3 regions of the Rhizobium sp. 01L410 genome follow, and region 2 is predicted to be linked to each of the others. Evidence: riboswitches for the same ligand, from Rfam matches in the RefSeq annotation. Region 2 holds a riboswitch; each other region holds the start of a gene.
The links. Region 2 has a riboswitch for thiamine pyrophosphate ahead of thiB (thiamine ABC transporter substrate binding subunit). Riboswitches for the same ligand answer to the same signal wherever they lie in the genome.

Region 1: linked by a shared signal. The riboswitch ahead of AC1DV9_RS01720 (ABC transporter permease) and the one ahead of thiB (thiamine ABC transporter substrate binding subunit) in region 2 are both predicted to bind thiamine pyrophosphate.
Region 3: linked by a shared signal. The riboswitch ahead of thiM (hydroxyethylthiazole kinase) and the one ahead of thiB (thiamine ABC transporter substrate binding subunit) in region 2 are both predicted to bind thiamine pyrophosphate.

Annotation. Positions count from the first base shown of each region.
Region 1 covers NZ_JBFTST010000001.1:370,603-373,871, reverse strand. Annotated here, with positions in the region: gene AC1DV9_RS01730 (hypothetical protein) at 1-142, opposite strand, end outside; gene AC1DV9_RS01725 (outer membrane protein) at 322-954, opposite strand; TPP riboswitch at 1,096-1,198, shown strand; gene AC1DV9_RS01720 (ABC transporter permease) at 1,310-2,050, shown strand; gene AC1DV9_RS01715 (ABC transporter substrate-binding protein) at 2,084-3,022, shown strand; gene minC (septum site-determining protein MinC) at 3,154-3,269, shown strand, end outside.
Region 2 covers NZ_JBFTST010000004.1:197,580-200,848, reverse strand. Annotated here, with positions in the region: gene AC1DV9_RS10655 (MDR family MFS transporter) at 7-1,542, shown strand; TPP riboswitch at 1,597-1,711, shown strand; gene thiB (thiamine ABC transporter substrate binding subunit) at 1,761-2,783, shown strand; gene thiP (thiamine/thiamine pyrophosphate ABC transporter permease ThiP) at 2,783-3,269, shown strand, end outside.
Region 3 covers NZ_JBFTST010000001.1:127,957-131,225, forward strand. Annotated here, with positions in the region: gene AC1DV9_RS00560 (sugar phosphate isomerase/epimerase family protein) at 1-390, shown strand, start outside; gene AC1DV9_RS00565 (ABC transporter ATP-binding protein) at 413-1,474, shown strand; TPP riboswitch at 1,516-1,612, shown strand; gene thiM (hydroxyethylthiazole kinase) at 1,665-2,468, shown strand; gene thiE (thiamine phosphate synthase) at 2,465-3,100, shown strand; gene thiD (bifunctional hydroxymethylpyrimidine kinase/phosphomethylpyrimidine kinase) at 3,097-3,269, shown strand, end outside.

The sequences.
Region 1 (3,269 bases), on a different contig from region 2:
GAAACACCTTCTTGGCGCGCTGTGCCCGCCGCAGGATCTCTTCGCCGCCAAACAGCAGGCCGTCACGCTCGCCGAGTTCGAAGGCCACGTGCTCGCTGTAATTCTCGTCCGTAATGGTGATCGTCCCGAGACCCGACAGCATTGTGAGCATTCCTCATCATGAGGAATGACTTTTGTCGAAGTCCTAATTTAGTGCAACACGGTGTTCCGGTTTTCCACGGCGATGTTGGGGCAGGCAAGCGTGATTTTCAGCCATGATCTATCCACGCGCCACGCCGGTTAAAGCGTGCGCGCCCACGCTCGCACATTGATCCCGTTCACTCAGAACTTGACGCCGACGCCGATCATGATCGTGTTCTGGTTCAGATCGAAATCACCGCCCGCCGCACCGCCGAAGTTGCCGCTGCCGTAGTCGGTATAGCGATATTCGCCGCGGGCAAAGATATTCTGGGTGAAGGCGTAGTCGATACCGGCGCCGATCGTCCAGCCGTTCAGCGTGTCGGAAACATCTGAAGCCCCGGTCGGATGACCTTCTGCCCGGGCGATCGCCCAGCCGGCCGTTCCGTAGAGCAGGGCGTTGTCGAAGGCATATCCGACGCGGGCGCGGACCGAACCCTGCCATGTCGTCTCGACGGAGCCAAAGGCCGTGTCCTCTTCGTTCCAGTTATGGAGGACATCGCCTTCGACGCCGATTACCCAGTTATTGTCGAACTGGTAGTTGTAGCCGGCAAAGCCGCCCAGGATCCCGCCGTTGGCGTCGACATTGGATGCACCGTCAGGATCGAAGGTCGTCCAGCTATAGCCACCCTCGGCACCGATATACGGGCCAGACCAGGTGAAAACCGGCGTTATCGCCTCCGGTTCGACCGGCGCAGGCGGTGGTGTCAGGTCCGCGGCCTGGGCTGATATTCCCGCCAGCGAAGCAGCAAGAACGGTGAGAATAGCGAATTTCATATTCGGTCTCCCTAAATTGCATGACTGTTAGATAGGTAGCCCCGGGCCAAAAGTCTCTAGCCCTTTCGATCACAAATGCCTGCGCGCCGCGCAGGCGGCGGATCCACCATTGACAGTCCTTTGAAAACGCGACAGTTTCCCGCCCATTCCGAGGGGAGCATCTGACGATGCTGAGATGGCGCTGAGCTGGACCCTTGAACCTGATCCGGGTCATGCCGGCGTAGGAACGGAACAAGATGCCGCCGGTATCTCCCTTCGTCTTCGCTTTGCCTGGATCTCCATTGCCGTCTGGAGATCGCTTAGCCATGTCTGTTCTGCTGCGCTCACGCCCCTCAGCTTCCACTGAGGCCTGACGATGCGCCCACTCAATGCTCTCTATGGCGCGGTGTTGCTCCTTGCGATCTGGCAGGGGGTCATCTGGCTGTTTGCGCCGGCGCATTTCATCCTGCCTTCGCCGCTGGCGGTCGCTTCGGTCTTTGTGCGGCAGCCGCTGTTCCTGCTGGGGCAGAGCCTGACGACGGCGCTCGAAATTGTGCTGGGATTCCTCTGCGGAGCGATCTCAGGCGCGGCGGCGGCCTTTGTGCTGTCGGCTTTTCCGGCCGCCGGGGTGCTGGTCTGGCCGCTGGTGCTGATCCTGCAGGCCTTCCCGGTCTTTGTGCTGGCGCCGATCCTGGTCATTTGGCTCGGCTTCGGCATGGCCTCCAAGGTCGCCATGGCAACAATCATCATCTTCTTTCCCGTCGCTTCGGCTTTTGCCGACGGGCTGCGCAGGACCGAGCGCGATATCCTCGATGCCGTATCGCTGACAAATGCCAGCCACTGGCAGACGCTGGTCCGCATCCGGATGCCGCTTGCCGTTCCGGCACTCGTTTCAGGTCTGAGGATCGCCGCCCCGCTGGCGCCGCTCGGCGCCGTGATCGGCGAATGGGTCGGCGCCTCGGCGGGCCTCGGCTTCGTCATGGTCCAGGCCAATGCGCGCATGCAGACCGACATGGTCTTTGCCGCCATGGCGGTGCTGGCGGCGATGACGCTGATCTGCCGGGTGGTGGTCGACAGGCTCACCTCCGGCTGGACGCCGTGGGCAACCACTCGCTGAACGATTTTCAAACTGCACAATCATGGAGCAAACATGCTGCGTCTGATATCCGCCACCCTCCTCGCCCTTGCGGCGCTCGCTTCGCCGTCGCTTGCCAACGACAAGCTGACGGTGATGCTGGAATGGTTCGTCAACCCCGACCACGCACCGCTGGTCATCGCCGGGCAGAAGGGCCTGTTTGCCGCGCAAGGGCTGGATGTGGAGCTCATCCCGCCGGCCGATCCCTCGGCGGTGCCGCGGCTGATTTCCGCCAAGCAGGCTGATATCGGCATCCATTACCAGCCCAACCTCTACCTCGACCACGAAGCCGGATTGCCGCTGGTGCGCGTTGGCACGCTGGTCGAGACGCCGCTCAACACCGTCACCGTGCTTGCCGACGGGCCGATCAAGAGCCTTGCCGATCTGAAGGGCAAGAAGGTCGGCTTTTCCGTCACCGGATTTGAAGACGCGATGCTGAAGCGGATGCTGGAAAACGCCGGTCTCACGAAAGAAGACGTCGAGCTGGTCAACGTCAATTTCGCCCTGTCGCCATCGTTGATCGCCGGCAAGGTCGATGCCAATGTCGGCGGCTTCCGCAATTTCGAGCTGACGCAGATGAAGCTCGAAGGGCATGAGGGCAGGGCATTCTTTCCGGAAGAAAATGGCGTGCCGCCTTATGACGAGCTGATCTTCGTCACCCATCGCGATTCGATCGCCGATCCGCGCCTGCCACGCTTTCTCGCGGCCGTCGAACAGGCCTCGATCTTCATCACCAACCACCCCGAGGAAGCCTGGAAGCTGTTCGTCAAGGCCTATCCTGCTCTCGACGACGAACTGAACCGCACGGCCTTCTTCGATACGCTGCCGCGCTTCGCCAAGCGTCCCGCAGCGCTCGATACCGGCCGCTACCAGCGGTTCGGGGCCTTCATGCAGGATATGGGTTTGGTTAAGACCGCGCCCGATGTCGAGGACCTTGCCGTCGAGGTAAAATAGGCCTGTGGCGGCCCTGCCACGGCGCCGTGCAAATGTCCCCGGCCGTTAACTGAACGTTGCGGCCGGGGCCGCGCGTTAACTATTTGTTAACCACGAAGCAGCTACACCGAAGCAATCAAAAATTAACCAAGATTGCTAACGTGTTAACCGACGCACGCTCCATCCGTATCAAAGGCCGTTCGTTCCTGGCGGTCGTTTTGACGCCCGATCTGCCCTTCGATGAATGGCTGGTCCGGCTCGACGATCT
Region 2 (3,269 bases):
GTCTTCATGGATATGCAGCTTGCCTCCCAGCCGCTCGTGACGGATCCCCGCCACAGGCTTATTCTCTTCCTGTTCCTGATGACCGCGATGTTCATGGCAACGCTGGACAATCAGATCGTCTCGACGGCGCTGCCGACCATCGTCGGCGAATTCGGTCACCTCGAACGCTTCGGCTGGATCGGCTCCGCCTATCTGCTGTCGCTGAGCGCAGTCATGCCTGTCTATGGCAAGCTCGGTGACCTCTTTGGCCGCAAATACGTCATGATGACCGCAATCGCGATCTTCACCGCCGGCTCCGCCGTTTGTGGTCTCGCCGTCTCGATGAACACGCTGATCGCCGCCCGCGTGCTCCAGGGTCTCGGCGGCGGCGGCATCATGGTATCGATCTTCGCCGTCAATGCCGATCTCTTCGAGCCGCGCGAACGTGCCCGCTACCAGAGCTATTCCAGCCTGGTGCTGATGGCATCGAGCGCCATCGGCCCCGTTCTCGGCGGCATGATGAGCGATCTCTTCGGCTGGCGCTCGATCTTCCTCGTCAACGTGCCGATCGGTTTCATTGTCTTGATCGGCCTCGCGCTGATGCTGCCCTATCGCAAGCCGCACCGCCGCCCGAAGATCGATTATGCCGGCGCCCTACTGCTGGCGATGACGACGACGAGCATCGTGCTGATGGCCGATGGCAGCGAGCTGTTCGGCTCGATCCTGGCGCCGCAGAGCCTTGGGATCATCGGTATCGGCGCGCTTTGCGCCATCGCCTGGGTCTTCGTCGAGCGCCGCGCCGCCGAACCGATCGTGCCGCTATCGCTGTTCCGCAACCCGACCTTCCCGCTTCTCCTGATCATGTCGATCACCGGCGGCGGCATCGCTATCGGCATGGCCAATTACTTCGCGCTGTTCCTGCAGACGACCACGGGCCTGTCGCCCTCGCATGCCGGCCTGCTCTTCGTCATGTTGACCGGCGGCCTCGTCTGCGGCTCGCTCTTTGCCGGGCGCATGATCTCGCGCACCGGACGCTACAAGCCCTTCGCCATTGCCAGCCTCTCCTGCAGCGCGGTGGCCTTCGCGCTCCTGACCCAGGTCCATGCTGGTACGCCGCTGCCGATCATCGGCCTGCTGATGATGCTGCACGGCATCGGCATCGGCTTGTCGCAGCAGGTGCCCGTCATCGGCGTCCAGAACGCCGCTCCGGCGCGTGATGTCGGCGCCGCCACCGGTTCCGTCACGCTGTCGCGCATGGGCGGCGCCTCGATCGCCATCTCCATCTACGGCGCCATCATCGGCTCGCAGCTGGCAAAGGTCGGCGTTTCCATCCCCGGCGTTACCGATATCGAGCAGCTGACGCCGAAGATGATGGCGGCCCTCCCGGAAGCCAGCCGCCAGGCTGTCGCCGATGCCTATGCCAGCGCCTTCACGCCGCTGTTCATGACCTCCTGCGCCTTTGCTCTGATTGGATTGATTGCAGCGCTTTCGCTGAAACCGGTCCAGTTGCCGCGCCACGGCGAGACCAAGAACGCGGCCGCGGCGGCCGAAGCCGCCGAGTAGCGGCAAGGGCGCGCTGCGCCCTTGTCATAAAGCCTGCATCGCTATACATCTGCCAACGCTCTAACGGGGTGCCCTGTATCCGCAAGGATATCTGGCTGAGAGGCTTTCAAGCCAACCCGCGGAACCTGATCCGGCTAACACCGGCGGAGGGATTAGACGCGTGACACCAGGCACCGCCCTTTTCCCCATGAAACAACTTTTTTAGGAGGAGGCGCGCCATGCCCGGCCGCAAACCATTGATCGCATCATTCGTCACGGCTTTCCTTGCCGCAACCGTCACTCTGTCTCCGGCGCAGGCCGCCGACAAGACGCTGACCATTTACACCTACGAGAGCTTCACCTCGGAATGGGGCCCGGGGCCCAAGGTCAAGGAAGCCTTCGAGAAGACCTGCGCCTGCACGGTCAATTTCGTCAGCGTCGCCGATGGCGTGGCGCTTCTCTCACGCCTGAAGCTCGAAGGCGCCTCGACCAAGGCCGACATCGTTCTCGGCATCGATACCAACCTGATCACCGAAGCCAAGGACACCGGCCTGTTCGACGCCAGCGGCGTCGATACCAGCGCCCTCAAGGTGCCGGGCGACTTCAAGGACGATGTCTTCGTTCCCTATGACTACGGCCACTTCGCCATCATCTACGACACGCAGACCATCAAGAACCCGCCGAAAAGCATGCAGGAACTGGTCGATGGCGACCCATCGCAAAAGATCGTCATCGAGGATCCACGCACCTCGACACCGGGTCTCGGCCTGCTGCTCTGGGTGAAGTCCGTCTATGGCGACAAGGCGCAGGAAGCATGGGCGAAGCTCAAGAGCCGCATCCTGACAGTGACGCCTGGCTGGTCGGAGGCCTATGGCCTGTTCACCAAGGGCGAAGCGCCGATGGTGCTCTCCTACACGACCTCACCGGCCTATCACATGGTCGCCGAGAACACCGACCGCTATCAGGCCGCCGCGTTCTCCGAAGGTCACTACATCCAGATCGAAGTCGCCGGCCTTCTCAAGAACGCGCCGGATAAAGAACTCGCCCGCGACTTCCTGAAGTTCATGGTGACGCCGGGTTTCCAGGACACGATCCCGACCAACAATTGGATGATGCCTGTTGCGGCCACCTCCACGCCGCTGCCGGATGCCTTCGGCAAGCTGGTCAATCCGTCCAAGACCTTCCTGATGAGCCCGGATGACGTCGCCAAGAACCGCAAGGCGTGGATCGACGAGTGGCTTGCGGCCATGAGCATGAACTGATGCTGCAGACGGCGGCGGAGCGGCGAAATGCGCTGGCGGGCGGGGCAATCGGTCTCGCCGCCATCCTGCTTTTCATCAGCATCGCCGCCATCTCGCTTGCTGCCTCCGGCGGCAGCAATGCGTTCGCTGGCATCATCTCGGATCCCTACATTCTCCGCGTCCTTCGCTTCACGCTGCTGCAGGCGGTCCTTTCGACCTTGCTCTCCGTTCTCCTGGCTCTGCCCGTCGCGCGGGCACTTGCCCGGCAGCCTAACTTTCCCGGCCGTATCTGGATCATCCGGCTGATGGCCGTGCCGATGGGATTGCCCGTTCTGATCGGCGCGCTCGGGCTGATCGGCATCTGGGGCCGGCAGGGCGTGCTCAATACCGCATTGCTCAAGCTCGGCCTGTCCGAACCCGTCAGCATCTACGGACTGACCGGCATCCTGCTCGCCCACGTCTTCTTCAACCTGCCTTTGGCATGTCGGCTGATGCTTGCAGGACTGG
Region 3 (3,269 bases), on a different contig from region 2:
GAGCTGTTCAAGCGCATTCCAGACCGCCGCTTCGGGCTGGAATTCGACCCCTCGCATTTCCTGCGCATCGGCGTCGATCCCTATAAGGCGCTCGAGGACGTCAAGGATCGCATCGCCATCCTCCATGCCAAGGACACCGCGATCGATCCCGCCGTACAGCAGGCCATCGGCTATCATGGCAAGGGCTGGTGGCAATACAAGCTGCCCGGCCTCGGCCTGCTCGACTGGACGAAATTCCTGCGACAGGCCGTGGGCTACGGTTTCGACGGCACGATCTCCATCGAGCATGAGGATGCCGCCTATGGCTGGCCGGGCAAGGACCTGGAGGCCCGCAAGGAGGGTGAGCGCGTTGGGCTCAGCTATCTCCGAAACACCTTGAACAAGCTCTGATCGCAGCCTGGGGAGGACGATAATGGCTCATGTTTCAGTCAATAATGCACGCAAGGACTACGGCGCGTTCAAGGCCATCAAGGGCGTCTCCGTCGATATCCGCGACGGCGAGTTCGTCGTCCTTGTCGGCCCGTCCGGCTGCGGGAAGTCAACGCTGCTCAGGATGATCGCAGGCCTCGAAGGCATTACCGGCGGCGAAATCCAGATCGGCAAGCACGTCGTAAACGAACTGGCGCCGAAGGACCGGGACATCGCCATGGTGTTCCAGAACTACGCGCTCTATCCGCATATGACGGTCGCCAAGAACATGGGCTTCTCGCTGCGGCTGAAGCGCATGCCGCGCGAAGAGATCGACAAGCGCGTCGGCAATGCCGCCAAGATTCTCGGCCTCGAAAGCCTGCTCGAACGCTATCCGAAACAGCTCTCCGGCGGCCAGCGCCAGCGTGTTGCCATGGGCCGGGCAATCGTCCGCGACCCGGCCGTCTTCCTGTTCGACGAACCGCTCTCCAATCTCGATGCAAAGCTGCGCGTCCAGATGCGCTCGGAGATCAAGGAACTGCACCAGCGGCTGCAGACGACGACGATCTACGTCACCCACGACCAGATCGAGGCCATGACGATGGCCGACAAGATCGTCGTCATGAAGGACGGCCGGATCGAGCAGTCCGGTTCTCCGCTCGATCTCTACGACCGGCCCAATAATCTGTTCGTCGCGGGCTTCATCGGCTCGCCCGCCATGAACTTCATCAAGGGCAGCATGACGGATGTGGGTTTCCGCACCGAAGACGGCATCATCCTCCCAAGCGACCGCCGTCCGGGCGATGCGGTAACCTACGGCATCCGCCCCGAACATCTCCGGCTCGACCCCGGTGGCATCGAGATCACCACTGTCGTCGTTGAGCCGACGGGATCGGAAACGCTCGTCATCGCCAGACTGGGTACACAGACGATCAGCTGCGTCTTCCGCGAGCGGATCAGGGCGGCGCCCGGCGACATCTTGAAGGTTGCGCCCATTCATGATGCCGTTCATCTTTTCGATGAAGGCGAGCAGCGTATCGTCAGCGGCGAGGCCCGGCTCAACTGATAGGGAGTGACAAGCCGACGATAATTTGCGAAGACGGCTGTGTTGAGAGACAGGGGCGTTCGCCGAAAGGCGGGCTGAGAAGTACCCTTCGAACCTGAACCAGATAATGCTGGCGGAGGGAGTCGCTCGAGGCCCTCCGCAGCGATTGCCCGGCCTCCCGCGTCTTGCCCCGCTCCAAAAGGGACGCAAGATGACGACTTCGAGATCACCCGGACAATTGCTGACCGCGCTGCGCGCCGCGCCGCCACTCGTCCACTGCATCACCAACTACGTCGCGATGAACATTGCTGCCAATGTCGTGCTGGCGGCGGGCGCCTCGCCTGCCATGGTGCATGCAGAGGAGGAAGCCGGTGAGTTCGCGGCGATATCAGGGGCGCTGACGATCAACATCGGCACGCTGTCGCCCGCCTGGGTCAGTGGCATGAAGCAGGCAGCGAAGGCGGCTGCCCGCAACGGCAAGCCCTGGGTTCTTGATCCGGTCGCCCACTACGCCACTGGTTTCCGCCGCGAAACGACGGCCGCACTCCTGGACCTCAACCCAACGATCATCCGCGGCAACGCTTCGGAGATCATCGCGCTTGCCGGCAGCGAAAGCCGTGGCCAGGGCGTCGACAGCCGCGACCCCGTCGAGCAGGCCGAAGGTGCGGCGCGCAGCATTGCCGCGCAGTATGGCGCAGTCGTTGCGGTCACCGGTTCGGTCGATTTCGTCACCGATGGGACGCGTGCTGTCAGGATCGCCGGCGGCTCGGCCCTCATGCCGCAGATCACCGCGCTCGGCTGCTCGCTGACCTGCCTGACCGGCGCCTTTGCCGCGATTGCGCCCGAGGAGACTTTCGATGCGACGGTCGCAGCGCTGGCAATGTTTGCCGTCGCCGGCGAACAGGCGGCGCTGGAAGCGAAAGGCCCCGGCTCCTTCTCCTGGCGTTTCCTTGATGCGCTCGCGGCAATCGACGGTCCGGGCCTCGATCAGGCGGCAAGGATCAGCGTGGCGTGAAGACCTTCGACCTCTCCCTCTATCTCGTCCTCGATCCGGATCTCTGTGCCGGATACGGGCTTGTCGAAACCGCGCGTGCCGCCGTTGCCGGCGGGGCGACCATCGTGCAACTGCGCGACAAGACGGCGGACACCCGGCAAATGATCGAAACCGGCCGGGCTTTGCAGCATGTGCTCACGGGCAGCAACGCGCTGCTCATTGTCAACGACGATGTCGAGGCGGCGATCGCGCTCAATGCCGACGGACTGCATATCGGCCAGGACGATCTCGGCGCGATTGAAGCTCGCCGGAAGATCGGGCCGGACATGATCCTCGGCTTGTCGGTCGAGACGGCGGCGCTTGCCGCCGCGGTGGATCCCGCCATCGTCGATTATGCCGGAATCGGCCCGGTCTTTGCCACCGCGACGAAGCCTGACCATAAGCAACCGGTCGGCCTTACAGGTCTGGCCGATCTCGTTCGCGCCTGCCCGGTTCGCTCCGTAGCGATCGGCGGGCTGAAGGCCGAGCATGTCGGCCCGGTGCTTGCCACCGGCGCCGAGGGCCTTGCGGTCGTCTCGGCGATCTGCGGCCAGCCCGATCCGCAGGCGGCGACCGCAGCCATCGCAGCCAGCATTAGAAAGGCACGCTCATGATCCGTAACGTTCTCTCGATCGCCGGGTCCGACCCCTCGGGCGGCGCCGGCATCCAGGCCGATCTCAAGGCTTTCTCCGCGCGTGGCACCTACGGCATGGCCGTCCTGACGGCGCTGACGGCGCAGAACACGACCGGCGTTTCCGCCGTGCAGACGGTCTCTCCGGACTT